3 regions of the Mesorhizobium sp. WSM4989 genome follow, and region 1 is predicted to be linked to each of the others. Evidence: riboswitches for the same ligand, from Rfam matches in the RefSeq annotation. Region 1 holds a riboswitch; each other region holds the start of a gene.
The links. A riboswitch is a leader RNA that binds a small molecule or an ion and turns the genes downstream of it on or off. The one in region 1 is predicted to bind cobalamin.
Positions count from the first base shown of each region.

Region 2: linked by a shared signal. The riboswitch ahead of bluB (5,6-dimethylbenzimidazole synthase) and the one ahead of P9217_RS00475 (hypothetical protein) in region 1 are both predicted to bind cobalamin.
Region 3: linked by a shared signal. The riboswitch ahead of P9217_RS18770 (CbtB domain-containing protein) and the one ahead of P9217_RS00475 (hypothetical protein) in region 1 are both predicted to bind cobalamin.

Region 1 is NZ_JARTVN010000001.1:97,159-106,626, reverse strand. It holds gene P9217_RS00500 (ATP-binding cassette domain-containing protein) at 9-2,123, shown strand; gene P9217_RS00495 (nucleoside hydrolase) at 2,250-3,224, shown strand; gene P9217_RS00490 (hypothetical protein) at 3,255-3,398, opposite strand; gene P9217_RS00485 (hypothetical protein) at 3,930-4,655, shown strand; gene P9217_RS00480 (DOPA 4,5-dioxygenase family protein) at 4,900-5,307, shown strand; cobalamin riboswitch at 5,388-5,579, shown strand; gene P9217_RS00475 (hypothetical protein) at 5,668-6,444, shown strand; gene P9217_RS00470 (hypothetical protein) at 6,347-6,736, shown strand; gene P9217_RS00465 (HWE histidine kinase domain-containing protein) at 7,271-8,740, opposite strand; gene P9217_RS00460 (group 1 truncated hemoglobin) at 9,057-9,468, shown strand, end outside.
Region 2 is NZ_JARTVN010000001.1:1,021,793-1,031,260, forward strand. It holds gene P9217_RS05110 (hypothetical protein) at 1-157, opposite strand, end outside; gene dxs (1-deoxy-D-xylulose-5-phosphate synthase) at 424-2,337, opposite strand; gene P9217_RS05120 (pirin family protein) at 2,470-3,390, opposite strand; gene P9217_RS05125 (DUF2277 domain-containing protein) at 3,399-3,665, opposite strand; gene P9217_RS05130 (exodeoxyribonuclease VII small subunit) at 3,857-4,108, opposite strand; gene P9217_RS05135 (histone deacetylase family protein) at 4,112-5,038, opposite strand; cobalamin riboswitch at 5,153-5,331, shown strand; gene bluB (5,6-dimethylbenzimidazole synthase) at 5,374-6,105, shown strand; gene P9217_RS05145 (aminotransferase class V-fold PLP-dependent enzyme) at 6,454-7,587, shown strand; gene P9217_RS05150 (D-amino-acid transaminase) at 7,827-8,681, shown strand; gene P9217_RS05155 (hypothetical protein) at 8,923-9,468, opposite strand, start outside.
Region 3 is NZ_JARTVN010000002.1:1,256,670-1,266,137, reverse strand. It holds gene cbiB (adenosylcobinamide-phosphate synthase CbiB) at 1-881, shown strand, start outside; gene cobO (cob(I)yrinic acid a,c-diamide adenosyltransferase) at 888-1,517, opposite strand; gene cobU (bifunctional adenosylcobinamide kinase/adenosylcobinamide-phosphate guanylyltransferase) at 1,519-2,040, opposite strand; gene P9217_RS18775 (CbtA family protein) at 2,033-2,830, opposite strand; gene P9217_RS18770 (CbtB domain-containing protein) at 2,846-3,025, opposite strand; cobalamin riboswitch at 3,062-3,260, opposite strand; gene P9217_RS18765 (gamma-glutamylcyclotransferase) at 3,331-4,017, opposite strand; gene P9217_RS18760 (aromatic ring-hydroxylating dioxygenase subunit alpha) at 4,159-5,358, shown strand; partial or broken gene P9217_RS30435 (MFS transporter) at 5,327-6,517, opposite strand; gene P9217_RS18740 (DUF1624 domain-containing protein) at 6,744-7,745, shown strand; gene P9217_RS18735 (isoprenylcysteine carboxylmethyltransferase family protein) at 7,742-8,221, shown strand; gene P9217_RS18730 (MerR family DNA-binding transcriptional regulator) at 8,426-8,812, opposite strand; gene mgtE (magnesium transporter) at 8,956-9,468, opposite strand, start outside.

The DNA of each region.
Region 1 (9,468 bases):
GTCGGCTGATGTCTGAAGCAAAGCTCAAGCCAAGATCGGCCGACGGCGCCCAGCCGCGCGGTGCCGGGAAGTCGCGCCCCGCAAAGACGGGCGCAGCGAAGGCACCCCCGGGCAAGACGCGGCCGGAAAAGTCGCCGCCGGAAAGCTTGCATCCGGAAAGACCCCGCGAAGAGAAGTCGCAACCGAAGCAATCGCCCGAGCACGAGGAGCCGGCCGAAGCGACGCCGGAGGCCGTCGGCGAACCGGCGCCGCCGCCGCCGGAATCCGTCGAGCCCGGTCCGAAGCTGACGCCCGAGGAGGCCGAGCAGGCGCGCAGGAAGTACCTGTTTAGGCGGTTCTGGATCAGCGGGCGCGGCTACTGGGGCCGGAATGGCGACAAGCTCGCATGGCCGTTTACGATTGGGCTGCTGGTGCTGATCTGCGTCAATGTCGGCTTCCAGTATGGCATCAATGTCTGGAACCGCGCCTTCTTCGACGCCATCGAGCAGCGCAATGTCCACACCGTCTATATGCTGAGCGCCGTCTTCGTGCCGCTGGTTGCCGGAAGCGCCAGCCTCGTCGTCGTTCAGGTCTACCTGCGTATGACGATCCAGCGCCGCTGGCGCTCCTGGCTCACCACATCTGTCATCGCGCGCTGGCTGGCCAGCGGCCGCTACTATCAGCTCAACCTCGTCGCCGGCGACCACTCGAACCCCGAAGCCCGTCTCACCGAAGATCTGCGCATCGCCACCGAGTCCCCCGTCGATTTCATCTCCGGCGTTCTCAACGCCTTCCTGGCGGCCTCGACCTTCATCGTCGTGCTGTGGACCATCGGCGGCGCGCTCACCTTGCCGCTCGGCCGCGAGAGCATCACCATCCCCGGCTTCCTCGTCGTCACCGCGGTCATCTATGCCGCCATCACCTCGACCTCGATGGTGGTCATCGGCCGCCATTTCGTGCAGCTTTCGGAGCGCAAGAACCAGGCGGAAGCCGAATTCCGCTACACGCTGACACGCGTGCGCGAAAACGGCGAAAGCATCGCGCTGCTCGGCGGCGAGGCGGAGGAGCGCAGCGGCATCGACAGGAATTTCGGCCATGTGCTGAGGCAATGGGCGCTGCTGACCGGACAGCACATGCGCACCGCGATTGTCTCGCAAGGGTCGATGCTGTTCGCGCCGGTGGTGCCGGTGCTGCTCTGCGCGCCGAAATTCCTCGAAGGCTCGATGTCGCTCGGCCAGGTCATGCAGGCGGCCTCCGCCTTTGCCATCGTGCAAGGCGCGTTCGGCTGGCTGGTCGACAATTATCCGCGCCTGGCCGATTGGAACGCCTCGGCGCGCCGCGTCGCTTCGCTGATGATGTCGCTCGACGGGCTGGAGCGCGCCGAAGAGAGCGAGTCCTTTGGGCGCATCCGGCGCGGCGAGACGCAAAACGGCGCCATGCTCAGCCTGGACGATCTCTCCGTCACCCTCAACGACGGCACCGGCGTGGTCAAGGAGACGAAGGTCGAGATCAACCCGGGCGAGCGGGTGCTGGTCGCGGGCGAATCCGGCACCGGCAAGTCGACGCTGGTGCGGGCCGTCGCGGGCCTGTGGCCCTGGGGCGGCGGCAGCGTCAATTTCCATGCCGGCAAGCGGCTGTTCATGTTGCCGCAACGCCCCTACATCCCGACCGGCACGCTGCGGCGCGCGGTCGCCTATCCGGCCGCCGCCGACAACTGGACGGTGGACGAGATCGACGCCGCCCTCGACAAGGTCGGCCTCGGCTACCTGCGGGACAGGATCGAGGAAGAGGCGCCGTGGGACCAGACGCTCTCCGGTGGCGAAAAGCAGCGCCTCGCCTTCGCGCGCCTGCTGCTGCACGAGCCAGACATCGTCGTGCTGGACGAGGCGACCTCGGCGCTGGACGAGAAGAGCCAGGACAAGATGATGCAGACGGTGGTCCAGGCATTGCCGAAGGTCACCGTCATCAGCGTCGCCCACCGCGCCGAGCTGGAAGCCTTCCACAGCCGCAAGATCACGCTGGAGCGGCGCGAGGGCGGCGCGAAGCTGGTCAGCGATGTGGAGCTGGCGCCGCGCAAGGGCAAGCGCAACGTGTTCGCGCGGGCGCTGTGGGGGAGCGGGGCGAGAGGCGGGCAGGCGCGCTGAGGGCGGCATTATGGGCGGGGCGGCAAGAGCGTCAGTTGTGGTGATCGCGCTTCGGCCGGATGGCAACCTTGACGTCACCAGAGGCCCCGGTCTGTAATCGCCGCAGGCCAGGGAGAGGCGACCCCCATGGAAAAGATCATCCTCGACTGCGATCCGGGGCACGACGATGCCATCGCCATCCTGCTTGCGGCCGGCAACCCGAACATCGACCTTCTCGGCATCACCACGGTTTCGGGCAACCACAATGTCGAGAACACCACGCGCAATGCGCTCTCCGTATGCACGGCCTACGGCATAAAGGTGCCGGTGGCGAAAGGCTCTCCCGGCCCGCTGATCATCGACCAGGTGCTGGCCGTCGAGATCCACGGCGAGACCGGGCTCGATGGCCCGGAGCTGCCGCCCGCCTCGTTCGAGCTCGACAAGCGCCATGCCGTCGACTTCATCATCGAGACGGTCATGGCGCATGAGCCGAAAACCGTCACGCTGGTGCCGGTCGGGCCCTACACCAACATCGCTCTAGCCGTGCGCAAGGAGCCGCGCATCGTCGAGCGGGTGAAGCGGGTCGTCGCGATGGGCGGAAGTTTCACGCGCGGCAACATCACGCCCGCGGCCGAGTTCAACGTCTATGCCGACCCGGAGGCCGCAGACGTGGTGTTCCGCGCCGCTTGGGACGTCACCATGGTGGGGCTCGACCTCACGCACCAGGCCTTGGCCACCCCCGACCTGCAGGACAGGGTGCGCGCCGTCGGCGGGCCGATCGCCAAATTCATTCTCGATATCTGGGAGTTCATCGCGACCACGCATGGCGGCCTGCTGCAGATAGCCCATCCCGCCGTCCATGACGCCTGCTGCGTGGCGGCGATGATCGATGCAGGCGTCTTCACCACCGAGAAGGCCGATATCCGCGTCGAGCTTGCCGGACGGTGGACCAAGGGCATGACGGTCTGCAATTTCGAGAAGCTGGGCGGCATGCGCCATTTCGGCGGCACGGCGAGCGAGCAGGTCGATTTCCGCCATACCGTGGCGATGAAGCTCGACCATGCGAAATTCTGCGACCTGATCGTCGATGCGCTCGAGCGCCTCACCAGTCAAAAGGCGTGAGGCGCTCCAGGGGCAAGGCCTAGCCGGCCCTCACAGCAGGAACGATTGCCTGTCGCGCAATGTGGCGCTGATGGCGGCGATGCCGGTCTCGATCTCGCGCTTGTTGGCCAGGATCGCATCGCCGGCCGCACCCTCGACCATCGATCGCAACAGGTCGGCCTGGCCGACCAGCACCGCGTCCTTGTCGGCCAGCGCGACGAGCGTTGCGGCTTCGAGCCGGTAGCGCGGGCGCCTTGCCGCCCTGGGCGACTCTCAAGCCTCCAGGCCCGCGCACGCCAGGAAGTGGGGGAGAATTGGCCCGGCGAAGGCGAGACGGCCATTTCGACGAGAGCCCGGCGTCGGCATCAGCAACCGGCGCTGGCACGGTGGTGTCCTTGTTCTGTTGCATTTTAGTTGAAACTAATTTGAAAGTTACCCGTTAGCACCGCGTAGGCGAGCTCAAACTTGCCCTGCTGTCGACAGCTAAGTTGAAAGGAGAAGTCCTAAGCCTTTTTCAGTGCTTGGCGTTGCCGAGACCGCTTTTCTATCATTCGTCTTTCGAGCGGCCTCCAGCCGCGCCGGTCACCGCCGAGGCCGATGCCTGGCAAGGCGAGAAGTCGCCATCGCTCGGCACGCGTTCGCGCGACGAAGGCTTCGCAGACCGCTGTCGAGCGGAACGCTCGATGAGGAGCCACACAAGGTTGGCCTTGGAACAAAGGTCTGGCCATGAAAAAATACCTAGCAGCCGCGCTGGCGATCGCCATCCCGATCGGGCCTGCCTCGGCGCTTGACGTCGGCGTGGGCGGCAAAGTCGGCGGCATCGGCGTGGGCGCCGGATTGGGCGCCGGTTCGCAAGGCGTGTCGGCGGGCGTGGGCGCCAGTGCCGACGGTGTCGGCGGCGCAAACGTCGGCGCATCGACCGGCGGCGGATCGCTCGGCGTCAATGCCGGCGGCAATCTGGGCAGCACCAGCACAGGCGTGTCGACAAGCGTGGGCGCCGCCGCCGCGGGCGACGATCCTTCCGCCGTCAGCGGATCGGCTGCCTCTGCGCAGAACCCGGCCGCGGTGCCGACAGCCCCTGCTTTGGCCAAAAGCGCGACGCAGACCATTGTGCTGCCTCCAGTGCTGAGGCCCTCCAGATCCGCCGGCGGCGACCTCTGGCGGGTCACCAAAGGCTATCGCATCGCGCCGCTGTCACCTCCGAAGGCGATACCCGGCACGCCGGCCGCCGTAGTGCGCGCCTGTCGCGCCGCGATCGCGGCGGCCGCCAAGCCCCTCGGCGCCGTGCGTGTTTACACGGTCAGCGCCGGCCCCTTGCGTCAACGCCGAAGCGGGCTCAACGCGCCGATCGAGGTGCGCATAGACTATGACGGGCGAGGCGGCATCGAAGTGAGGCAGGCGAAAGTCGGCTGTCGCCTAAATGCGAAGGGCGCGGTCACCGCGGTGATTTAGGGCAAAGGCAGAACGGCCGTTGCCATCCTTCCTGCCGGTTGCAACCTCGGCGGTTTGGCAATTCCTCGCCCCCACAAGGTGGACGGGAGAGGTGGCTCGGCGCAGCCGAGACGGAGCGGGGGAGCGCCATATCCGATAACCCTGCCGACCGCAGGCGCGGACCTCGGCCGGCTGCAGACAAGGCGCCCGCGCTTCGGCTAGAGTTCCGCCGGGCGCAAAAAAATCATCGAAGGGGAGCATCGCGATGAACGAAGTCAGGCCGATCGCCGAGATCGCCAGCTATCACGCCCATATCTACTACGGCGGGGAAGCCGAGCGGCAGCATGCCGAATGGCTGCGCCAGCGCATCGCAGAGCGTTTCCGCGTGCGCCTGGGCAATTGGCGCGACGAGCCGGTCGGCCCGCACCAGCAAGCCATGTACCAGGTCTCCTTCGCCACCGAGATCTTTGCCACGCTGGTTCCCTGGCTGATGCTGAACCATGGCGGCCTGAGCATCCTCATCCATCCCAACACCACCAACCCCAAGCGCGACCACCTTATCGACCCGATTTGGATCGGCCAGGCGCTGCCGGTGAAGGGCGACGTGCTTGGCGAAGAGGACGAGGCGGAAGAGGCGCTGGAGGTGAATACCGAGCCGACGCTGGGGGTGTGAGGGGGGCGCGGCGATCTCGTCACGATGGCGTGAGAGGCGGCTGGCCGGCGGAGTTGTCGATTGACTGACCAATCGCGGTGTGGCGAATTCGCGCCGATGGTTCCCTTCGGGGATCAAAAGGGAACGCGGTGCGGAGAAATCCAAAGCCGTGGCTGCCCCCGCAACTGTAAGCGGCATGCCGGTTTCACGATGCCACTGGCTGCATGGGCCGGGAAGGCGAAAGCGGCGGGAATCCGCGAGCCAGGAGACCTGCCATCATGGACGTCAAAGCAGAACATCGGACGGGTGATCCGGTGTGCGCGCCTGGCCGGAGGGCGGGGCGAGTTCCCTGCGATGACAGGCAACGTCAAAGGCAGAATCATGCTGACCCAACTATCGAAAATGCTGAACAAAACCGCGCCGGACCTGAAGGCCAGGCTGATTACAATCTACGGGGCGCTCGCCATTCTCAACGTCGGGGCGTGGCTGTGGGCTTTCGTCGCCTTCCACGACAAGCCGACATTGCTTGGCGTCGCTCTCGTCATTTATGGCCTCGGCTTGCGCCATGCCGTCGATGCCGACCACATAGCGGCCATCGACAATGTCACGCGCAAGCTGATGCAGAACGGCAAACGGCCGGTCTCCGTCGGCTTCTTTTTCGCACTCGGCCATTCGACGATCGTCGTCATCGTCGCTGCGGCTATCGCGGCGGCAACGTCCCTGCTCGGCCGCTTCCAGAGCTTTCAGGAGATTGGCGGCACGATCAGTACCGGCGTTTCCGCACTCTTCCTGCTCGCCATCGCGGCGATGAACATCGTCATCTTGTTCTCGATCTACAGAAGCTATCGGCGGGTGCGGGCCGGTGAGGCGTTTGTCGAGGAGGACCTGGACCTGCTGCTCAACAATCGCGGCTTCCTGGCCCGCGTCTTCCGCCCGATGTTCCGGCTGGTGTCGCAGAGCTGGCACATGTTCCCACTTGGTTTCCTCTTCGGCCTTGGCTTCGACACCGCGACCGAAGTCGCCATGTTCGGCGTGTCCGCGGGCACAAGCGGCCAAGGGCGTGCCGTTCGAAGCCATTCTGGTCTTCCCGGTGCTTTTCGCGGCCGGTATGTCACTGGTCGACACGACCGATGGAGTGATGATGCTCGGCGCCTATGAGTGGGCCTTCGTCAAGCCGATCCGCAAACTGTACTACAACATCACGATCACCCTGGTGTCGGTCCTTGTCGCAGTACTGATCGGCGGCATCGAGGCGCTCGGCCTGATCGGTGACAAGCTCGGTCTGTCGGGTGGCTTCTGGAACGGCGTCGGCAGGCTCAACGACAATTTCAACAATCTGGGCTTCGCCATTATCGGCATCTTCATCGCCGCCTGGGCGATCTCCTACCTCGTCTACAAGGCCAAGGGGCTGGACGATGTGGAGATCGGATCCGCAGCAAAGAATTCATAAGCCGCCGGCGGCGGCTGGCTGCAGCAGGCCAGCCGCATCTCTCTGCCATCAGACGCCGGCGGGCTGCCAGCCTGCCGCCTTGAATGCCTCGGCATCGGGAAGCCGATGACGGCAAAGGTCGATCGCCGCCCCGTCAGCGGTGCTCGGCTTGACATTCTTGTTCCCATTTTGTTCACTGTTGGCAGACAGCGACAGGAGATCGCCGGCCCGTGCGCACGCGCTTCAAAGGCATGCTGAGGAGCCGTAGCCCAAGCCTTTGGAAGTGTGACGGAATTCTGCGCTTGGATAAGCCAGGGGTTAAGGCCTGGGATAAGCCCCATAATCCATAAGCCAGAATCCAGAGTCCAAATATCCAGAGTCCAGAACAGAAAAGCTGGCGCTTTTCTGTTCTAAAAAAGCGGGGAAGGGGAAAGCAAAAATGGGAGCAGCGCAAGCCATTCGGCGTACGGCGCTACGGCGAGGGCTCGGCGGCGCCAGCGAGCTTCCGACGTGGCGGCGAGCCGCCCTGTTCGGTCTCCCAGGATGCAACCGGCCTCACGTCAGCCCGGCGATCTGCTCATCGCCGTCCAGCTCCGCCCCGCCGGCGACGACCACGTTGGCGAGCGGCGCCGAGAGCGTCCAGCGAACGAGGCCGGGCAGCCGTTCCATGGAGGCGCTGCCGGAGAGGCTGGTGGGGACGACGCGCTGGAGAACGACGCTGCCGAAGCCTTTGTGCGGCTTGGCATCGGCGGCCGCGGGAGGTTCGGAAAAATGTTCCTCCCAGACCAGCTCGAAATCGCTGCCTTCGGGGGCCGGGGCTACCCGCCAGTCCATCCGCACGGTTCCGGCGTCGCCGGCCAGGGCGCCGTATTTCGTCGCGTTGGTGCCCAGCTCATGCAGCGCCATGCCGATGTTCTGCACCGCGTTCAGCCGCAACGTCACGTCCGGCCCGCAAGGCGAGATCCGCTCTTCGTGTCCGAACGGCCGCAGATGTTCGCGCACAAGGTCGGCCATGCCCGCGCCGCGCCAGTCGTTGAGCACCAAGAGGTCGTGCGAGCGCGACAGCGCCATGATGCGTTCGCGGATCTGGTGTTCGAACGCGCGCGGGTCGGTCGCGCGCTTGCTCGTCTCGCGGATCATGGAAAGGATCACGGCGTATTGGTTTTTGACGCGGTGGTTCACCTCGCGCATCAAGAGTTGGATCTGCTGTTCGCTCGCCCGTTTTTCGGTGATGTCGGCCGCCATGCCGAACCATTCCAGGATGCTGCCGGTGTCATCGACGATCGGGATTGCCCGTGAGGTGGTCCAGCCGGCGGACCCGTCGGCGCGCCGCACCCTGTGCTCGAGCTCGAACACGCCGCGCTCCATGATGGCGCGCTCGATCGCCGCCTGGATGCTCGCCTGGTCTTCCGGGAACAGGTATTCGTCGCGCCAGCGGATCGCCGGCCCTTGGGCGCTCGACAGGAAGCCGCGGCCGTCCAGCTCATGCATTTCCTGCCAGTCCGGGCTCATCCGGTAAACCACGTCGGAGCTGGCATTGACCAGCGCGCGAAACCGCTGCTCGCTTTCGCGCACCTTTGCTGCCGCCAGCACCCGGGCCGTGGTCTCCGAAACGATGCAGAGCACGGCTTCGACCGTGCCGTCCTGCGCCCGCACTGCGGAATAGGAGATGTCGAAATAGACCGTCTCGCCGACCAGGCCGGATCGTTCGATGTAGAAAGGCCGGTCCCTGGCCGAGAAGGTTTCGCCGGTTTCGAGAACTCCGCGCAGCAGCGGCTCGAGGTCGGTCCAGAGCTCGGACCAGTTTTCCTCGGCGGGACGGCCGAGCGCGCGCGGATGCTTGTCGCCAATGGTCGGCGCGTAGGCGTCATTGTAGAGCGCGACAAACTCCGGCCCGCAGAAAAGCACGATCTGGGCTTCGGCGGCGAGCATCAGGTCGACCGTCGTCCTCAGGCTGAGCGTCCATGTCTCGATCGGCCCGAGCGGGCTTTCCGACCAGGGAAATTCGCGAATGAATCGCGCCATCTCGCCGTTTCCGCGAGGCCACGATTCACGGAAGAGCCCGTCAGCCATAGGCGCATTAACGCGCGACGCCGTTTATGTATCCGTCTCCGTCACGCAAAATTTTAGCCATCGTGAATAGACCCCAGGCTGCCGGTCCGCCGGAGGAATATTTCGGGCGCAGTTTCGTTAGTTCCTCATACGATGCCGTTTGAGGCAAAGTGCATATGTCCCGCAATCACGCATTGAAGCCGCCAGAGCGGCCGGCTCTGGCCCAACGGAGGTACCGGAGATGAAAACGGCTGTTTCGACCTCTCTTTCGAGACGAAGCGTCGTCGCCGTGCTGGCGGCGGCGGCCGCGTCGACCGCCATATTGCCCGCCGGCGATGCGCTGGCGCAGACCAAGCAGACCGCGCCGGACAAGAGTCTGTACGATCGGCTGGGAGGCGTGTTCGCCATCGCAGCCGTGGTCGATCACTTCAGCGACGCCGTCGTGAAAAACCCCATCGTCGGCAAGAAGTCCAAGAACCCGCAACTGCGCAAATGGCACACCAAGAACCTCGAACGGCTGCCGGGCCTCAAGTTCATGCGCACGCTGTGGGTGTGCGATGTTTCCGGCGGCCCCTTCAAGTTCGTGGCCACCGAGCCGGGCGCGACGCCGCTCGGCCTCGAGGAGGCCCACAAGGACCTGAAGATTTCTCCCGCCGAGTTCGACGAGGTCGCAGCGGAACTCGGGCGGACGCTCGACCGCT
Region 2 (9,468 bases), 920 kb from region 1:
TCCGCGAGACCGGGCGCTCGACCGCCGGCATCAGGCCGTCATTGTGGGAGGCCTGCTCGCGCGGCTCAGCAGGAGCCGGCGCCGTCGGCGCGACTTCCTGCGGCACCACCAGTTGGGGAGTCTGCTTGTAGGAGAAGCCGCCGCGGATGTTGCCCATCTTCCGGCAACGATGTCCATCACCGCCTTTTCGAGGTTGCGGTCGTAACGCGTTTCGGCTGCCACCGGCGCGGCCATGGCACTCAGCAGGGCCATGCCGCAAAGGAACGATTTCATTGTTCTTATCCCCTGCCTAGGACCAGGGTTTTAGCAGGGCGCCCGTTGAAAATCGGCCAAAAGACAAGGTAACCGAACGGCCAAATGAAAACCTAAACAAACAGTTGCAGCCGCAGCCGGCAAACTCAATCGGAGAGCTGAGTTTTCGATTCAGGCGCGCTGCGCCTGCATTCCATGGCCGAGTGCGGCGAAGACCGTCTGCACGATGCCGGTCGTGTCGAGGCCCGCGTCGGCATACATCTTCTCAGGCTTGGCGTGATCGGTGAACTCGTCCGGCAAGACCAGCGGGCGCACCTTGAGACCGTTTTCCAACAGGCCTTCATGGGCAAGGAAATGCAGCACCTGGCTGGCGAAGCCGCCGACCGCGCCCTCCTCGACCGTCACGAGAACCTCATGCGAGCGCGCCAGGCGGCGGATGAGATCCTCGTCCAGCGGCTTGGCGAAGCGAGCGTCGGCAACGGTGGTCGAAAGGCCCGCGGCGCCGAGCTCCTCGGCGGCCAGCAGGCAATCCTGCAGCCGCGTGCCGAACGAGAGCAGCGCCACCTTGGTGCCTTCCTTGAGAATGCGGCCTTTGCCGATCTCGAGCACTGAGCCGCGCTCCGGCATGTCGACGCCGACGCCGTTGCCGCGCGGATAGCGGAAGGCGATCGGGCCGCCGTCGTAGTCGGCTGCCGTGCGCACCATATGGCGAAGCTCCGCCTCATCGGCGGCGGCCATGACGACGAAGCCAGGCAGCGAGGCGAGGAAGGTCGTGTCGAAGGCGCCGCAGTGCGTGGCGCCGTCGGCGCCGACGAAGCCGGCGCGGTCGATCGGGAAGCGCACCGGCAGTTTCTGGATTGCCACGTCGTGCACCACCTGATCGTAGGCGCGCTGCAGGAAGGTCGAATAGATGGCGGCGAAGGGCTTGTAGCCTTCGGTGGCGAGGCCGGCGGCGAAGGTCACCGCGTGCTGCTCGGCAATGCCGACATCGAAGGTTCGGGCCGGGAACACCTCGCCGAAGAGGTCGAGGCCGGTGCCACTCGGCATCGCGGCGGTGATCGCCACGATTCGTTCGTCCTCGCGCGCCTCCTGGATCAGGCTCTCGGCGAAGACCTTGGTGTAGCTCGGCGCGTTGGCCGGCGCTTTCGCTTGCGCGCCGGTGATGACGTCGAACTTGTTGACGCCGTGATACTTGTCGGCGGCGGCCTCCGCCGGCGCGTAGCCCTTGCCCTTCTGGGTGACGACATGGATCAGAATGGGACCGTCGCCATTATCGCGGACGTTCTTCAGCACCGGGATCAGGTGCTCCAAATTGTGTCCATCGATCGGGCCGATGTGGAAGAATCCCATCTCCTCGAACAGCGTGCCGCCGGTGACGTAACCGCGCGCATGCTCGACCGCGCGGGTGATGGCGCTGTCGGCGCGCTTGCCGAGATAGGAGGTCAGCTTCTTGCCGAAATCGCGCAGGCCGAGATAGGTCTTGCCGGAGGCAAGCCTCGCCAGATAGGCGCTCATCGCGCCGGTCGGCGGGGCGATCGACATGTCATTGTCGTTGAGGATGACGATCAGGCGGGCATTGAGCGCGCCGGCGTTGTTCATCGCCTCGTAGGCCATCCCGGCGGACATGGCGCCGTCGCCGATGACGGCGATGACATTGTTGCGGCCGCCCGCAAGGTCGCGGCCCATCGCCATGCCGAGGCCGGCCGAAATCGAAGTCGAGGAATGCGCTGCGCCGAAGGGGTCGTATTCGCTCTCTGCGCGCCGGGTGAAGCCGGAGAGACCGCCTTCCTGGCGAAGCGTGCGGATGCGGTCGCGGCGGCCGGTCAGAATCTTGTGCGGGTAGGCCTGGTGGCCAACGTCCCAGATCAGCCGGTCTTCCGGCGTGTTGAAGACATAGTGCAGCGCAACCGTAAGCTCGACGACGCCGAGACCGGCGCCAAGATGGCCGCCGGTGTGCGACACCGCATCGATCAGCTCCGCGCGCAGTTCGGTCGCCAGCTGCGGCAGCTCGCTTTCATCAAGCGTCCGCAAATCCGCGGGGATGCGGACTTTGTCGAGGAGCGGCGTGTCAGGCTTCGGGTTCACTCTGGGACGGCCTGTCAACTTAACCTTGGGTTAACCTTCAAATATGCGCTTTGCTATGCGCGAGATAGGCTGACGGCGCGCCAATGTAAATGCGTGTCAGTGACGCGCCTGGCGCAGAATGTCCATCCTGCGCTAACCTTCCGGCAGCGGAATGAATTCTTCCTCATCGCCAGGAACGATATCGAAGCGGCCCGTCTTCCATTCTTCCTTGGCCTGCTCGATGCGTTCTTTCGAGGACGAAACGAAATTCCACCAGATATAGCGCTTGGAGCCCAGCGACGCTCCGCCGAACAGCATGAAATGCGCGCCGCGCTCGGACGACACGACGATTTCCTCGCCCGGTTTGAACACCAAAAGCCGCTCGGCCGGGAAACGGTCGCCGGCAATCGAAACCTCGCCCTCCAGCGTGTAGATGGCGCGTTCCTCGGCGTCGCCGGGGATTTTGACGCTGGCGCCCGCCGCCAGCCGCAGATCGGCATAGAGCGTTTCCGAGGCGGTCGCGACGGGCGAGCGCAGCCCGGAAAATTCGCCGATGACGACGCGGCCGCTAACGCCCTCGGCATCGATTTCGGGCAGTTGGACGACCGACGTGTTCGCGAACACCGGGGCGATTTCTTCCTTGCTGTCCGGCAGCGCCAGCCAGGTTTGCAGGCCGGAAATCGACATCGGCGCGCGGCGCAATTCCTCGGGCGTGCGCTCGGAATGAACGATGCCGCGGCCGGCGGTCATCAAATTCACGTCGCCCGGCGCGATCACCATTTCGGTGCCGAGCGAGTCGCGATGCCTGATCTTGCCGTCGAACAGATAAGTGACGGTGGAAAGCCCGATATGCGGATGCGGGCGCACGTCGATCGCATGGCCGGCGCGCAGGATGGCCGGACCCATGCGGTCGAAGAAGATGAACGGACCGACCAGCCTGCGCTTCGCCGTCGGCAAGGCGCGGCGAACCTCGAAGCCGCCAATGTCCTTGGCGTTCGGAATGACCATCAACTCGATCTGGTCGCAGGCGAAGTCGTCGCCGGCCTCAGGATCGTTGCCCGGAAAGAAGCTCATGACCGGCGTCAGGCGAAGCGGAGCGCGGATCGGGCCTTCGCCTTGGCGGCCTCTTCCTCGCGGTTGCGCGGATGCTGGGTGGTTTCGAGGCTGTCAAGCAGCTCGCGCGCGGCGGCGGCGATCGCCTCGACGGCGTGGTTGAAGGCATGCTCGTTGCGCTTGGACGGCTTGGTCGCGCCGCTCAGCTTGCGAACGAACTGCAGCGCCGCGTCATGGACCTCGTCGTCGGTCGCCGGCGGATCGAAGTTGAACAGGGTCTTGATGTTTCGGCACATGCTTTAACTCCTTACCTGCTTTCTGCCCGAACCGGTCTGACATTGTGCACCGAGGTGTGTTGAGATTCAGGTCAGACCGAGCCGAAAATGGCGGGTTCCGAGAACCGGACCGGAGCGTACTTGAAGGACGTGAGCACCGGAACCGCAGAAAGCCGCGTTTGCAGGCGGCCTCACCTGAATATCAATACACCTCACTCGGCGTCGAGCGGCTCCGTTCCAACCGGCTTGCCGTCGCGCGAGAGCCTGATCTTCTCGACCTTGTCCTCGGCGGCCTTGAGCAAGCGGTCGCAATGAGCCTTCAGCGCCTCGCCGCGCTCGTAGATCTTGATCGACTGGTCGAGCGGAACGTCGCCGCGCTCCAGATCATCGACGATCTTCTCCAGCGCGTCGAGCGCCTGTTCGAAGCTCATCGCCTTGACGTCTTGGTTAGCTTCATCAGCCATCATTCATCCCTTCATCAGCCGCCCGACATGGGCGGCGACCGAAAATGCCAATCCTTGCAGATCGTAACCGCCCTCCAGCAGGCTGACGAGCCGGTTGCCGCTGTGGCGCCCGGCGCGCTCCATCAGCTGGCCGGTCGCCCAGTCGAAATCATCCTCGGTCAGGTTGATCGCGGCCAGCGGATCGCGATGGTGCGCATCGAAACCGGCGGAAATGATGATCAGATCCGGCTGGAAGGCGTCGATCGACGGCAGCACGCGCGACAGGAAGGCGTCGCGGAACGTGTCGCTGCCGGTGCTCGGCGCAAGCGGCGCGTTGACGATGTTGCCGGCGCCGGTCTCGCTCTTGGCACCGGTGCCCGGATAGAGCGGCATCTGGTGGGTCGAGCAATAGAGCACCGACGGATCGTCCCAGAAAATGTCCTGCGTGCCGTTGCCGTGATGCACATCCCAATCGACGATGGCGACGCGCTCGGCCTGGTGCTTCTCCTGCGCATAACGGGCGGCGATCGCCGCGGTGTTGAACAGGCAAAAGCCCATCGCGGTCGCTTTTTCGGCGTGATGGCCGGGCGGACGCGCGGCAACGAAGACATTGGCGGCGCGGCCCTCGAACACATCGTCGACTGCGGCGTTGGCCGCGCCGATCGCCGTCACCGCCGCCTGCCAGCTTTTCGGGCTGGCGCTGGTGTCGGCATCGATCGAGACGATTCCCGACTCGGGAATCGCAGCGCGGACACGGCCGACGAAATCCTCCGGATGCGCGTAAAGGATCGTCGCCTGGTCGCCTTCCGGCGCCTCGACGCGGTCGAGGGCCGAAAAAGCCTCATCGTCGAGCACGCGCTCGATGGCGCGCAAACGGTCGGGCCGCTCGGGGTGGCCGGGCGGCGTGAGGTGTTCCAGGAATACCGGATGAGTGTAGAGACGAGTGGTCATGGCGCCTAATCTAGGCACCTGTCGCACGGATAGCCATGTTTCAGCGCCGAATGATTGGGGAAATCGCGCCCAATCGTGTCGCTGGCGGCATTGGCCCGGCTTCGGCTTCGCGATAAGGTCGCGTCGCTGCCTGGTGCCCGCAACGCGGGAGAATCGGGAACACGGTTGAAATCCGTGGCGTGCCCAACGCTGTGAGGGGGACCGCGCCGGCAAACGCCACTGTCCCAGACGGGAAGGCGCCGGATGCGGGTCGATCCCGAGCCAGAAGACCGGCCCGGCAGACATGGTCATCCGCATGGTCAGGCGGAGGACTGCTTATCGCAAGGGGACAAGCGATGCAGGCACGAACAGCCGCCGCCGGCGGCGATGACTTTGACCAATTGGCGCGCGACGCTGTCTACCGGGCCATGTTCACCCGGCGCGACGTGCGCAGCCATTTCCTTGCCGACGATCTCGACGACAGCGTTTTGGCGCGGCTGCTCACCGCGGCACACCACGCGCCGTCGGTCGGCTACATGCAGCCCTGGAACTTCATCATCATCCGGGACGCCACAAGGCGGCGGCAGGTGCGCGACCTTTTCCTCGCCGCGCGCGAACAGGAACTGCCGGCGATCGAGGTGGAGCGGCGGGCGCTCTACCGCAAGCTGAAGCTCGAGGGCATCTGCGAAAGCGCGCTCAACCTGTGCATCACCTGCGACCGCCAGCGCTCGAATAACTCGCCGCTCGGGCGCTGGCACAATCCGGAGATGGACCTCTACAGCACCGTCTGCGCGGTGCAGAATTTCTGGCTCGCGGCGCGGGCGGAAGGCGTCGGGGTCGGCTGGGTGAGCATCATCGAGCCCGAAGCGCTGAAGCGACTGCTGTCGATCCCCGAGCACGTCACGCCGATCGCCTATCTCTGCGTCGGCCGTGTCTCGGAATTCGCGCCAAGGCCCGACCTCGAAGCGCATGGCTGGGGCAAGCGCCTGCCGCTGCCCGAGCTGGTGATGAGCGAGACCTTTTGCGGCGCCGGCGAGGCGCCGCTCAAATCGGCGATCGCTCGTCTCGGAGAACGATTGAAGCCTTAGAACCGCTCGGCGTTCCATAGACCCGCACCAACCGCAACGCGCCATCGCGCTTCGCGTTTGCGCAATGGCGCATTGGCAGGCCTGACCGTCGTTGCCCGCTCTCAGAAAACCGGGGATTGTTCGCGCATCGCTTGACAACGTGACGGTTCTTCTTGGCGTGGTTGGGCCGGATCTCCGCACTCGCTTCCTCACTGCTAACCCTGTGCCAAGCGATGTCGTTCTCGGGCTTCAACGTCTGGTGAATTCACCGGCGTTCGGAATTAAATTCTGTCTTCTCATGTGAATAGGCAGATTGAGCTGGGCTTCGGCGCTTATTGTCGGGCGATAGATGAGACCCGGCGCGTTCCCATGAACTTTTTTGCAATAGATCGGTCCGCCGAACATGAGGGCGAAGCGGAATGGGAGCGCATCCGCGCAAAATACCCGCCGCAAGAACCATTCCTCAACTTGAACAACGCCGCGGTCAGTCCCCCACCGACTGTTGTCGAGGAAGCGACGGTTGACGCCTACCGCTTCATCAGTCGCAATCCCGACTACAATATGTGGAGCAAGCTCGACACAGCACTTCCTCATATCAAACGCGAGCTGGCGGAACTGATCGATTGCAGCCCCGGAGAGATCGCGCTGAACCGGAATTCGTCGGAGGGTCTTTCGACAGCGATCTTCGGAATACCGCTAACTAAGGGCGATCAAGTGCTGATCTCGCCTTGGGACTACCCCAGCGTTCGTGCGGGCTGGCTGCAGCGGCAACAGCGCGAGGGCATCGAGGTTGTAAACTGCACCTTCGACCTCATGGACAGCGACGACGACATCATCGAATCCTATGTTCAGGCGATGACCCCGCGTACCCGCGTCCTGCAGCTGACTCACATGTACCACTGGAACGGGCGTGTCCTGCCGGTGAACCGGCTCTGCGAGATCGCGCGGGAGCGCGACATCATGACTGTCGTCGACGGTGCCCAGACTTTTGCTCAGATGCCGGTCAGCTTCCGCGAACTCGATTGCGATTTTTTTGTCACCAGCCTGCACAAGTGGCTCGGTGCTCCTATCGGCAACGGGATGCTGGTCGTCAGCGAACGCCGGATCGATACCACCTGGCCATTGCTTGCACCTTTCGACCAGCCCGCGGTGCACATAGACAGATTCGACCATTGGAATCTCGGCACCTACAATTCCGCTGTCCAGGCAGGAATCGCGCCCGCAATTCAATTCCACAAGGCGATCGGCGCGGAACGGATGCATGCGCGACTGCGCGAACTCACCCGATATTGGGTAGGTCTCGTCCAGGACATTCCCGGTTTCAGGCTCCATACGCCGACCGACACGGGACAGCCTCGCTGCGATAAGTCTGTTTTCGATCGACAGCATCGACATGCAGCAACTCGAGCGCGACCTTCGCGAGAAACACCAGGTCCACGTGAAATACCGCAAGGTCGAGCACGTCGAGGGTTTGCGGGTTTCGCCACACATTTACATGCTTAAGCGCGATCTTGATGCCTTTGTCGCCGCGCTGCGAAGCGCTGTGGAGTGAACCGACGAATTTCTCGGGGCTGTGCCTGACCTTAGCCGCCTGCTGTCTGGCGAATAGCGTTTTCGCAGTCGAGGGGTGCAGGATGGCAGCGCCGCTATTGCGCTTGAAGCTGCCTAGGCCTGCACCCTGACAAGAGTTCAATAGTTTCGCTCAAGGCCGTGAGCGTGGTCTGCATTTTTGAGGTCTATCAATGCGCCAAGTCTATGTGAGTGGATCCTATCTACCGGAAAGCGAGGCCCGTATCTCGGTCTTCGATCGGGGCTTCCTGTTCGCCGACGGAGTCTATGAGGTCACGCTCGTTCTTGATGGCAAGCTCGTCGATTTTGCCAGTCACATGGCGCGCCTGCGGCGATCGCTCCGTGAGCTCGATATGCCGTTCTCCCTGACCGAAGCAGATCTTTTGAAGATCCACAGGGAGCTCATTGGACGGAACAATGTATCCGAGGGACTTGTCTATTTGCAGATCACCCGGGGCGCGGCCGACCGCGATTTCATATTTCCTACTCGGGATACGCCGAACACCGTGGTGCTCTTCACACAAGAGAAGGCACTTGTCGAAAATCCGGTCGCCATGCGCGGCCAGCACGTCATAACCGTGGAAGATCTCCGGTGGCGGCGCTGCGACATCAAAACGGTGCAACTCCTGTATCCCTCCATGGCCAAAATGCAGGCGAAATCACGCGGCGCCGATGACGCATGGCTAGTGAGGGATGGTTACGTCACGGAAGGCTCTTCCAACAACGCTCATATCGTGACTTCGGATGGGACGATCGTCACGCGGGATCTCTCGAGCGATATCCTGCACGGGATTACCCGGGCAGTCGTTCTGCAGTGCGCAAGTGAACTTCATCTGCGGGTGGAGGAGCGCCCATTCACGGTAGTAGAGGCCAGACTTGCGACGGAGGCGTTTTCAACGTCATCATCCGGGCTGGTGAACCCGGTGGTCAGGATGGATGGTGCGCCGATCGGCAACGGGCTGCCGGGCGTAGTCACCCGGCGGTTGCGACAAATTTATCTCGATAGAAGCCGAGCATCGGCGATCTAGCGTTGATCGTCGACGGTGTTCTCTGCGGCGTCAAACATCGATACGATACCTGCCGGTGGCGTTACTGGGGCGCATATGGACCGCGCTAACTCAAGCACTCCTGACGCCAGCCCTGCACGTGAATAGCTCGCCCGAGCACTCGCGGCGCCCAAGTAGCTTGACAAGGCCGCTGCTAGGCTGGCGTTCGCGCCAGATGCTGGCGGCGATCCTTCCATTGGCGGGGCATCTCCTCTGACTCTAGTCAAGCGGTCCTTGGCGAATCCCAGCGCGAGCCGCCGAAGGGGCTGAGCGCCTTGTCGCGCAATTCCCTGAACTTGGACGAGGCTTCGGCCAGGCGCCGGTCCCATTCCGGATTGGGGACCTGGCCCTCGATGGTGGCGAAGTAGACCTGCATCAGCGAAGCGATGGCGAAGGGCTCGATGAAAGCCGCCTTGAAGGCCCAGGCGAAGACGATGGCCAACACGAAGGCCCAGCCGGCAAGCTGGCCCGGCATGGCCCAGAGGATCGCGGCGGCGGGCGCCAGCATCAAAAGGAAGATGACGAAGGAAACACCCCACATGATCACCGCCAGCCAGACGGCGTTCTTGACCATCAACTTGCCGTTCTGCGCATAGAGCACGACGCCTTGCCTGGCGGTCTCGAAAGGCGAGTTGGAATTGGTGCGGATGTTGTAGCCGAGGATGATCTCGTCGACATAGGTCAGCGACAGGCGGATCACGGTGTTGATGAAGCTCACCAGACCGCTCAAGCCTGGAATGGGTAGGAATGCAGCAATGCCGCCGATCAG
Region 3 (9,468 bases), on a different contig from region 1:
TATCCTTTCTCGATCGCAGGCTCAACCGCGCCACCGATTCCGACGAATTGCGTCGCCGCCGCGGCCTCCAGGCGCTTCTGGTCGTCCTGCTGGTGCCGGCGGCCATAGGCCTGGCGCTGCATGTCCTGCTCTGGCTGATCTTTCCGTCCGGCCTGGTCATCGCGGCCATTCTCAGCTCCTCGCTTCTGTCGCAGAAGAGCCTCGCCGAGCATGTCGAGGATGTCGCCGATGCGCTGGAGACCGGCGGCCTCACGCTCGGCCGCATCGCCGTTTCGCGCATCGTCGGCCGCGATCCGGACAAGCTCGACAGGGCGGGCGTTGCCCGAGCCGCGATCGAAAGCCTGGCAGAGAATTTCTCCGATGGCGTCGTCGCGCCTGCCATATGGACCGGTGTCGGTGGTTTGGCCGGGGGTGCTGCCTACAAGGCCGCCAACACCGCCGATTCCATGATCGGCCACCGCACGCCGAAATACGAGGCCTTCGGCCGGGCGGCCGCTCGCTTCGACGACCTGGTCAACCTGCCGGCATCGCGGCTCACCGGCCTGCTGATTGTGCTGGCGGCCTTCATCGTCAAGGGCGCCGACCCCCGCAACGCCTGGCAGGTCATGCGGCGTGACGCGAAGAAGCACCGTTCGCCCAATGCCGGCTGGCCGGAAGCCGCCATGGCCGGCGCGCTGGGGCTCGCCCTGGCCGGACCGCGCAGTTATGGCGGCGAGGTCGTCGAGGATGCCTTCATGGGCGAAGGCGGCAGGCGCGAGGCCGAAAGCACCGACATAAGGCAGGCGCTGGAACTCTATCGCGTCGCCGACGGGCTGCTGATCGGCCTGTTCGCGATTTTGTCGGCGACGGTGATCTATCTGACCATTTTGATCGGCGGCTAAGGCGCCTCAGAACTCGATCCCCTGCTGCGCCTTCACGCCGGCCGCGAAATGGTGCTTGGTCAGCCCCATCTCGGTGACGAGATCGGCCGCCTCGACCAGCAGCGGCTTGGCGTTGCGGCCGGTGACGACGACATGCAGGCCCTCGCGGCGCGCCTTCAGCGCCGCGACCACCTTTTCCAGCTCGAGATAATCGTAGCGCAGAGCGATGTTGAGCTCGTCGAGGACGACGAGGCTGATCGAAGGGTCGGCAATCAGCTCGAGCGCCTTCGCCCAGGCAGCCTCGGCGGCGGCTATGTCGCGCTTCAGGTCCTGCGTCTCCCAGGTGAAGCCCTCGCCCATCGCGTGCCAGACGACGCGATCGCCGAAGGCGGCGAAGGCATCCTTCTCGCCCGTGTGCCATTTGCCCTTGATGAACTGGACGACGCCGACGCGCTTGCCGTAGCCAAGCATCCTCAGCGCCAGGCCGAACGCAGCCGTGGTCTTGCCCTTGCCCGGCCCCGTATTGACGATCAGCAGTCCCTTCTCGATCGTCTTGCCGGCCACCTCGGCATCCTGCACCGCCTTGCGCTTGGCCATCTTGGCTCGATGGCGTTCGGCATCCTTGTAGTCGATGATCGTGTCTTTGATCTCGCCCATGTCACTTCGCCTTGAGCGGCAGCCCCGCCACCATCATCAGCACGCTGTCGGCGACAGCCGCGACCTGCTGGTTGAGCCGCCCGGCGGCGTCGCGGAACCGGCGCGCCAGCGCATTGTCCGGCACGATGCCGAGCCCGACTTCGTTAGACACCACAAACCACGGTCCGCGCGGCTGCGAAAGCACATCCGAGAGCCGCCGGCACTCGGCCTCGATATCGTGGTCCGCCAGCATATGATTGCTCAGCCACAATGTCAGGCAATCGATAAGCACCGGCTGGTGATCGGGCAAGGCGTCGATCGCGCCGACCAGGTCGAGCGGCGCATCGACGGTGACCCAGCCTTTGCCGCGGCGCGAGCGATGCAGCGCGATGCGCTCGCGCATCTCCTCGTCATAGGCCTGCGCGGTGGCGATATAGGCCCAAGGCGACGGGCTTGCCGCCACCAGGCACTCGGCATGCGCGCTCTTGCCGGAGCGCGCACCGCCGATGATGAAGGTCAGATGGCCCTCCGCGCGATCAGGCAAAGCTGTCGCGCAGGCTGGTCGACGTACCGGTGAAGCGGCCGCGCACCACACCGACGGCCGCACCGAGCACCAGCCAGAAGACCAGATCGGTGAGGGTCACCGCCACCACGAACTGATGGTGCAGCCCCTCGGGAATCGCCGTCTCGAAGCTGACGGGCTGCGGCGCGCCGACTACGTGCGGAGCGACGATCAGCACGACCGCCAGAATTGCCAAGGGCAGCGACTTGCGAAAGGCGATCAATCCAAGGCCGACCGCGGTTGCGGCCACCGTCGAAATCCACCAGATCTGGCGCGGCAGAAGTTCCGCCGCCGGCATGGCCGGCAGTTCCGGCGGCAGGCCGAGGCCGGGCGCGAGCGTGAAAACCGCAAAACCGGCAAGGCCCCAGAACACGCCCTGGCGCCAGCTGCCGATGCCACCGGCGAATTCCGAGACCGCGACCAGGATCAGCGCGAAGCCGATGCCGGTGACGATGTTTGCGACAACGTTGAAGGCGAAGCGCTCGAAGCCGTCGGCCGGAGCCCAGCCCTCGTCCTCGGTCGGAGCCGCCGCTTCCGTCGACGCAGGAGCGGCGCTGCTCATCGCATTGCCCGCCGGTTCGGCCGAGCTCATGGCAGTGCCAGTTCCAGTGTTGGCGGCATGGTCGTGGTGATGACCGCCGCCCGCCTTTTCATAGACTTCCGCTTTGAGGATCAGCGGCACGGTCGCATAGGCCTGCATGCAGGCAAGCGCGATGCCCGCCACGAGCCCTGCGATCGCCGCGACGAACACGACGTTGCGAAACAGATTCATGATATCGGGCCTTCGTCAGTGGCAGGGAAAAGCCATCGAGTGACGATAGTCGTGGGCAGCGTTGTGGACCGCATCGATGTGCGAGAAGCCGACGAAACCGACGACGAAAATGCCGAGCAGCGCGGCGAGAGCCAGCTGCATGATGCGCGACTGCGAGGAGACGGAGGCGCCGAGGGCGACGGAAGCGGTATTCATGTCTTGTCCTTTCGCCCTCCACCCGAGGGCATCGAAGTCAACTTTCCTGTCGCCGGCAGGTCTCCTGGCTCGCGGATTCGCACCCTTCCCCACCTTCCCGAGGACAAACCTCAGTGGTCTATGGAGAGGACTACCGCACACAGTTGCGGGGGCAGCCACGGCTTAGGGCAAAGACTCCACCCTCACCGCATTCCCTCTTGGCTCCAAAAACGGAACCGACGACGCCAGCGACTATAGGCAGAATCGTCGCGACCGGCAAACCAAATTCCGTCACGCCGCAGCGTGATTGCGGCACCGGTTTCGAACTAAGATCCGGCGATCCGCTCGGCGACGAGCTTCTGCAATCGCCACAAATGGCGGTCGTGAATACCGCGCTGTTCGAGGTTCTTCACCGTGTTGTAGAGATAGTCGGCGCCTGAACCCCAGTGGCCGCACGAGGTCGCCAGCCTTTCGACCACCTCGTCTTCGTTGAGTGGGCCGGCATAGGTCGTGCCTTTGCGATTGATGACGAAGGCAAGCGCTCTCAACGGCCCCTTGTCGGTTGCGAGTTGCAGCAGGCGCGGCCGGTAGCTGGTCGGCTTCAGCGTCATCTCGCGGCGAAAAAGCCTGTCCAGCGCCTGCCGGCGGTCACCACCGTTCAGGCGGAAAGCAACGCCCTTGCATTGGCCGCCACGATCCAGCGCCATCATCAGCCCGGGGCTTTGCTTGGTGCCGCGCCAGCGCGTCATCTTCATGCAGAAGGAGCGATGCCAGCCGCGAGCCACGGCGACGCGCTCCTCAAAATGCTCGATTTCCGGTTTCCAGATCAGCGAGCCGTAGCCGAACAGCCAGAGAGGCTCGGTTGCAGGTAGCTCGGCCTCGAATGCATCCAGCATGGCTTCATAGTCGCTGTCCACGAGATGCTCGGCATCCGGGTCGGGCCCCGGGTCATCGACCGCGCGAAAACAGCGGGCGACCAGTTCCACGGTCAGCGACATCGTTCTTGCAGGCATACTTTGCAATCCTGGGCAGCCGGCGAAACCGCAGGCGATTACGAAGTGACCTTAAGGGCAGCACCCGGAAGCGACAATGGCCGCGCAATTGACAACGGTCCTGCCCGGGTGTCGGCTGTCATCAGCCAAGGGGAGCCGCTCATGCAGCCAAATCCTAGCGAACACAGCCGCTACAATGGCCTCACCAGCCTCGAGCCGACGTTGCCTGCAAGCGCCTATCGGGAAGCCGACGCTTACCGGCTCGATCTCGAAGCGATCTGGTATCGGAGCTGGCTCATGGTTTGCCGCGAAGCCGATCTCGCGGAACCTCTTGCCTTTCGAACCGCGCGTATCGGCTCGCAGCAGGTCGTCGTGCTGCGCGACGAGACCGGGAGCTTGCGCGCCTTCCACAACACCTGCCGGCATCGCGGCTCGCAGCTCTGCCTGGAAAGCGAAGGGCGGCTGAAGGCAAGGCTGCTCACCTGCCCCTACCACGCCTGGTCCTATTCGCTGCGCGGCGATCTCGTCCGTGTCCCATCGAAATCGCTGCCCGAAGGCTTCGACAAGGAAAATTATCCGCTCTACCGGGTGGCGCTGTCAGTTTGGCGCGGCTTCGTCTTCATCAATCTCGCAGAGGATCCCGATGGCTCGGCGGAAGCCTCCTTCGACTCCGCCTCCCGCGATCTTTCGAACTGGCCGCTGGAGACGCTCGTCCCCGGGCACCGGTTCACCAAGGTGATGAACTGCAACTGGAAAATCTTCTGGGAGAACTTCAACGAATGCCTGCATTGCCCGGGCGTGCACAAGGACCTGTCGCGGCTGGTGCCGATCTATGGCCGCGGCCTGATGGCGAGGCATGACGATCCGGAATGGGCGCGCTATGCGGATAATGATGCGCCGGAGTTTTCCGGCGGCCTACGCGCCGGCGCCGAGACCTGGTCGCGCGACGGACGCGTCCATGGGCCGGTCTTTGCCGGGCTGACGCCGGCCGAGCGAGCCGCCGGCCAGACCTACGCTACCTCGCTGCCCTCGATGTTCGTCGTCGGCCATGTCGACTATGTCCGCACGGTGCGTCTCGCCCCGCTCGGGCCGGAGCAGACGGAACTCACCGCCGAATGGCTGTTCGCGCCCGATGCCCTGGCACAAACCGATATCGACAACATCGTCGCCTTCGGCACCCAGGTGCTGGAGGAGGACGCCGCGATCTGCGAGATCAACCAGAAGGGCATGCACTCGATCCGCCACCAGGCCGGCGTGCTGATGCCCGAGGAGTACGATTTGCGCCGCTTCCACGAGTGGGTGCGTGGGCGCCATGCCGCGTTGCAGCCGGTCAAAACGACTTCGGCAGATAGCGCCAGGTGAAGAAGCCACAGAAGGCGGCCAACAGGCCGAGCGTGACGAACACCGAGCCGAGACCGAAGAAGGAGAGCACCACCGAATAGACCAGCGGCGGCGTCAGCTCGGAGAAATCGAGATAGGTTCGGTAGACAGCCGCCATCTGCGCTCGTTCATAGGAACGCACTGAGCCCATGAAGGCTGTCGAGCCCAGCGCGTCGAGCGCAATGGTGAACAAGGCGCCGCCGAGCAGGAAGGCGGCGGTGAGCAGCGGCGTCGGCGCCGCCGGCCACGAAGAGCATCGCCGCCATGGCGAAATAGGCGAAAGCCATGGTCCGACGGCCGCCGAAGCGCTTTCCCGCCCTGCCCCAGAAGATCGCCATGAACAGAAGCGCATTGCCGGCCGAAACCAGCAGCCCGCCGGCAAGCTTGCCCTCGCCCGTGATCACCATGAACAGCGGGCCATAGACGAAGAAGGTCGTCCAGAACACGAGCGCCCGAAGGCGATCAGCCACGCGAGGCGCAACCGCGGCTGCGCGACGAAGCGGCCGATATTGGCGAGCGGGTTGATCGGACGGCTCTTGCCGGGACGGATCGAAGGGTTGTCGCCCAGCCGATAGGTCCAGAACAACGCCAGCAGCGCCAGCGCGAAAGCCACGACCGCGCCGTTTGCGGCATAAATCCCGAAGCGCGTATAGAGGAAAATGCCGAGCGTCGGCCCGCCGGTCCAGGCGAACATCGACCAAGCCATGCGCAGCGATTCCGCCTGCATGAAGTCGGTCTTGCGGATATGGTCCATGATGTAGAGGTTAAGCGTGATGGACAGCGCGCTCGCCCCCATGACACGGCACAGCATCCCGGCGAGTTGTCCCGGCAGCGTGTGGGTGACGAAGAACACCGAGCCGATCGCCAGCATCAGGCAGCCGGCCGTGTAGACCCAGCGCCGCGCGAAGCGGCGGATCAGCATCGGCATGAACAGCGTCACCGACAGCCCGAGCAGCGACACGATGGTGTAGAGGATCGAGACGATCTGCTCGTTGTGCAGGATTTCGTAGGCCTGGATCGGGATGACGCTGGAGATGGTGGCGCGAGCAAAGGATTCGACCGCATAGAGCGAAGCGAAGGTGCGCGCATCGGCGGGCCTGAGAGCCGGAAGCCAGATCGGATGGCGCACATGGGTGGACATCGGCCCTCCGAAAAGTGAATCGCTCGCCAAATCTGGCCGGACCAATCGCGGACCGGTAGCAGGAAACCGACTCCGAGAGGCCGAAAAGCGAAGCCGGCCAGAGGCTTTCCGCCGCTGGCCTAAAGCGGCTTGCCATGCCGCCTGAATGGCAGCAGCCGATCCACCCTCTGTTGTTCGCCCGAACCGTGATAGTCGTTTGGCACGACTGAATCGGATTGCGAGATCAATGACCCTTCAGACGACCGGCGTCGCCGTTCAAGACGCGCCGAAACACGGCCGCATCGTCGCCATCGACGTCCTGCGCGGCATCGCGCTGATCGCGATGGCGAGCTATCATTTCACCTGGGATCTCGAAAACTTCGGCTACACCTCGCCGGGCCTCACCGCCTTTGGTTGGTGGAAGCTCTACGCCCGCTGCATCGCCTCGACTTTTCTGTTCCTGGTCGGTGTCAGCCTTTTCCTCGCACATGGCCGCCATATCCGCTGGCCTGCCTTCTGGAAGCGCTTTGCAATGGTTGCGATTGCGGCGATCGCCATCTCGGTCGTCACCTATATCGCCACGCCGGACGGCTTCATCTTCTTCGGCATCCTGCACGAGATCGCGCTGGCAAGCCTGCTCGGCCTGGCTTTTCTCAGGCTGCCGACATTGCTGACGGCGATCGTCGCCGCGGCCGTGATTGCGGCGCCCTATTATCTGCGGTCGGAAGTCTTCGACCATCCGGCGCTGTGGTGGGTCGGACTGTCGCCGACCAACCCGCGCTCGAACGACTATGTGCCGCTGTTTCCATGGTTCGGCGCAGTGCTTGCCGGCATCGCGGTCGTCAAGCTCGCTTCGGCATCCGGGCTTCTCGCCCGGCTGGCGACCTGGATGCCCGGCCGCTGGTCGACCCCGCTGACTTTTATCGGCCGGCACAGCCTCGCCTTCTATCTCATCCACCAGCCGCTTCTGTTCGGCGCGGTGTGGCTGTTCTCGCAGGCCATGCCGGCCGCGCCACAAGACAAGGACGCTGGTTTCCTGTCGGCTTGCCAGGCGCAGTGCGAACAGCAACGGGACAGCAAGTTCTGTTCCAGCTATTGTGGCTGCATGCTGGACACGCTGAAGGGCGAAGGGTCTCTCGACAAGCTCTACAGCAACGACCAGTCCAGCGCCTGGAAATCGCATCTGGCCGATCTGGCGAGCACTTGTACCGCCGCGACCGAGGACGAGATGGAAGGAGGGCAGCAATGACAGGCATCGCAAAGCCCGGACACGGGATCATCCCCTGGCCACCTGTGATCTATGTCGTGGCGATCGCACTGAGCGTCGTGCTCGGCATGCTCTACCCGCTGCCCTGGATCGGGGACATATTCGGCGCTATCCTCGTCGGCGCCGGCTGGGTAGCGCTCTTTGGCGTGGCAGCGCTCTGGGTTACCGCGATCCGCGCGATGGTGCGCGCCAGGACGACGCTCAATCCCAATGCCGAGCCCGACCATCTGGTGACATCGGGGCCCTTCGGCATCACCCGAAACCCAATGTATCTCGCCAATACGCTGCTGTTGATCGGCGTCTCCTTCATCACCGGTATCGTATGGTTCCTGCTGTTTGCCTTCCTCGCTGCCTTCGCGACGCAGAAAATGGCGATCGAGAAGGAGGAAAAGATACTGGCGGCAAAGTTCGGCAAGAAATACCGCGATTACGCCAAGCGGGTCCGGCGCTGGATCTGAGGCTGTATCGACAATGAAGGTTGCTGGGTGCGAGCAGGGCCGCACCTCGGCGATTAGCAGAAGCATCCGTGACATCCTAGGGCGAAGCAAGCCGCGACGCCGCTTCGCGGCTGCTCCGCCGTGGGATGACGAAGTTCGAAAGCTCCGGCCAATCTCGAACGTCTGCGACGGTTAGCCTAGCTGAATTCTTTGGCTGTCAGCGGGCTACGTGTTCACGCCCAGCTCCGCCAACCGCTCCACGCAGGACTCCTCGGCCTGGTCGAGCTCGGCAAGCGTCTCCTCGAGGTCGCGCCGTTTCTGGCGTAGGTCCTCGCGCTTTTCCTCGATGCGCTTGATCATCAGCTTGAGCTGGCCGACCTCGCCGGGCGGTTCCTTGTACATCTGGATGATTTCGCGGATTTCGGCGATCGAGAAGCCGAGCCGCTTGCCGCGCATGATCTGGCGGATCAGATGCCGGTCGGACGGGCGAAACAGCCGCGTGCGCCCGCGCCGGATCGGCTGTACCAGCCCCTCGTCCTCATAGAACCGCAACGTCCGGGTTGACACGTCGAATTCGCGCGTCAGCTCGGTGATCGTGTAATATTCCCGCATTCTGGCTCCCACGCCCAAACGTCCAGGCATCGCCACGCAGAAGCGTCGCCCTTCTCCAATCAACCCCGTCTGTGCCGGAATCGGCATCTGACCCCAGGGCAACGTCGCACGGCATTTACGTAAAAGTCAATTATAGCACTGTCTCAGGGAACGCCAAACCACCACGTGGCCAATCCGAGGAATGCGAAGAAGCCGACGCAGTCGGTGACGGTCGTGACGAAGACGGCGGAGGCTACCGCCGGGTCGATCTTGAAGCGGTCGAGCAGCAGCGGGATGAGAATGCCTGCCAGGGCCGCCGCGAACATGTTGATGATCATCGCCGCCGCGATAATGCCGCCCAGGTTCGGGTCGTGGAACCAGAGTCCAGCAACCATGCCGATCAGCACGGCAAAGACGATGCCATTGATGAAGCCAACCCCCACCTCACGGCGGATGATCCGGGCGGCGTTGTAGATGTCCAGATCCCTGGTCGCCAGCGCCCGCACCGTGACGGTCATCGTCTGCGAGCCGGCATTGCCGCCCATGCCGGCAACGATCGGCATCAGCACAGCGAGCGCCACGATATGCTCGATGGTCTGGTCGAACAGGCCAATCACCGAGGCCGCGAGGAACGCCGTGACCAGATTGACGAGCAGCCACGGCACACGCGATCGCGA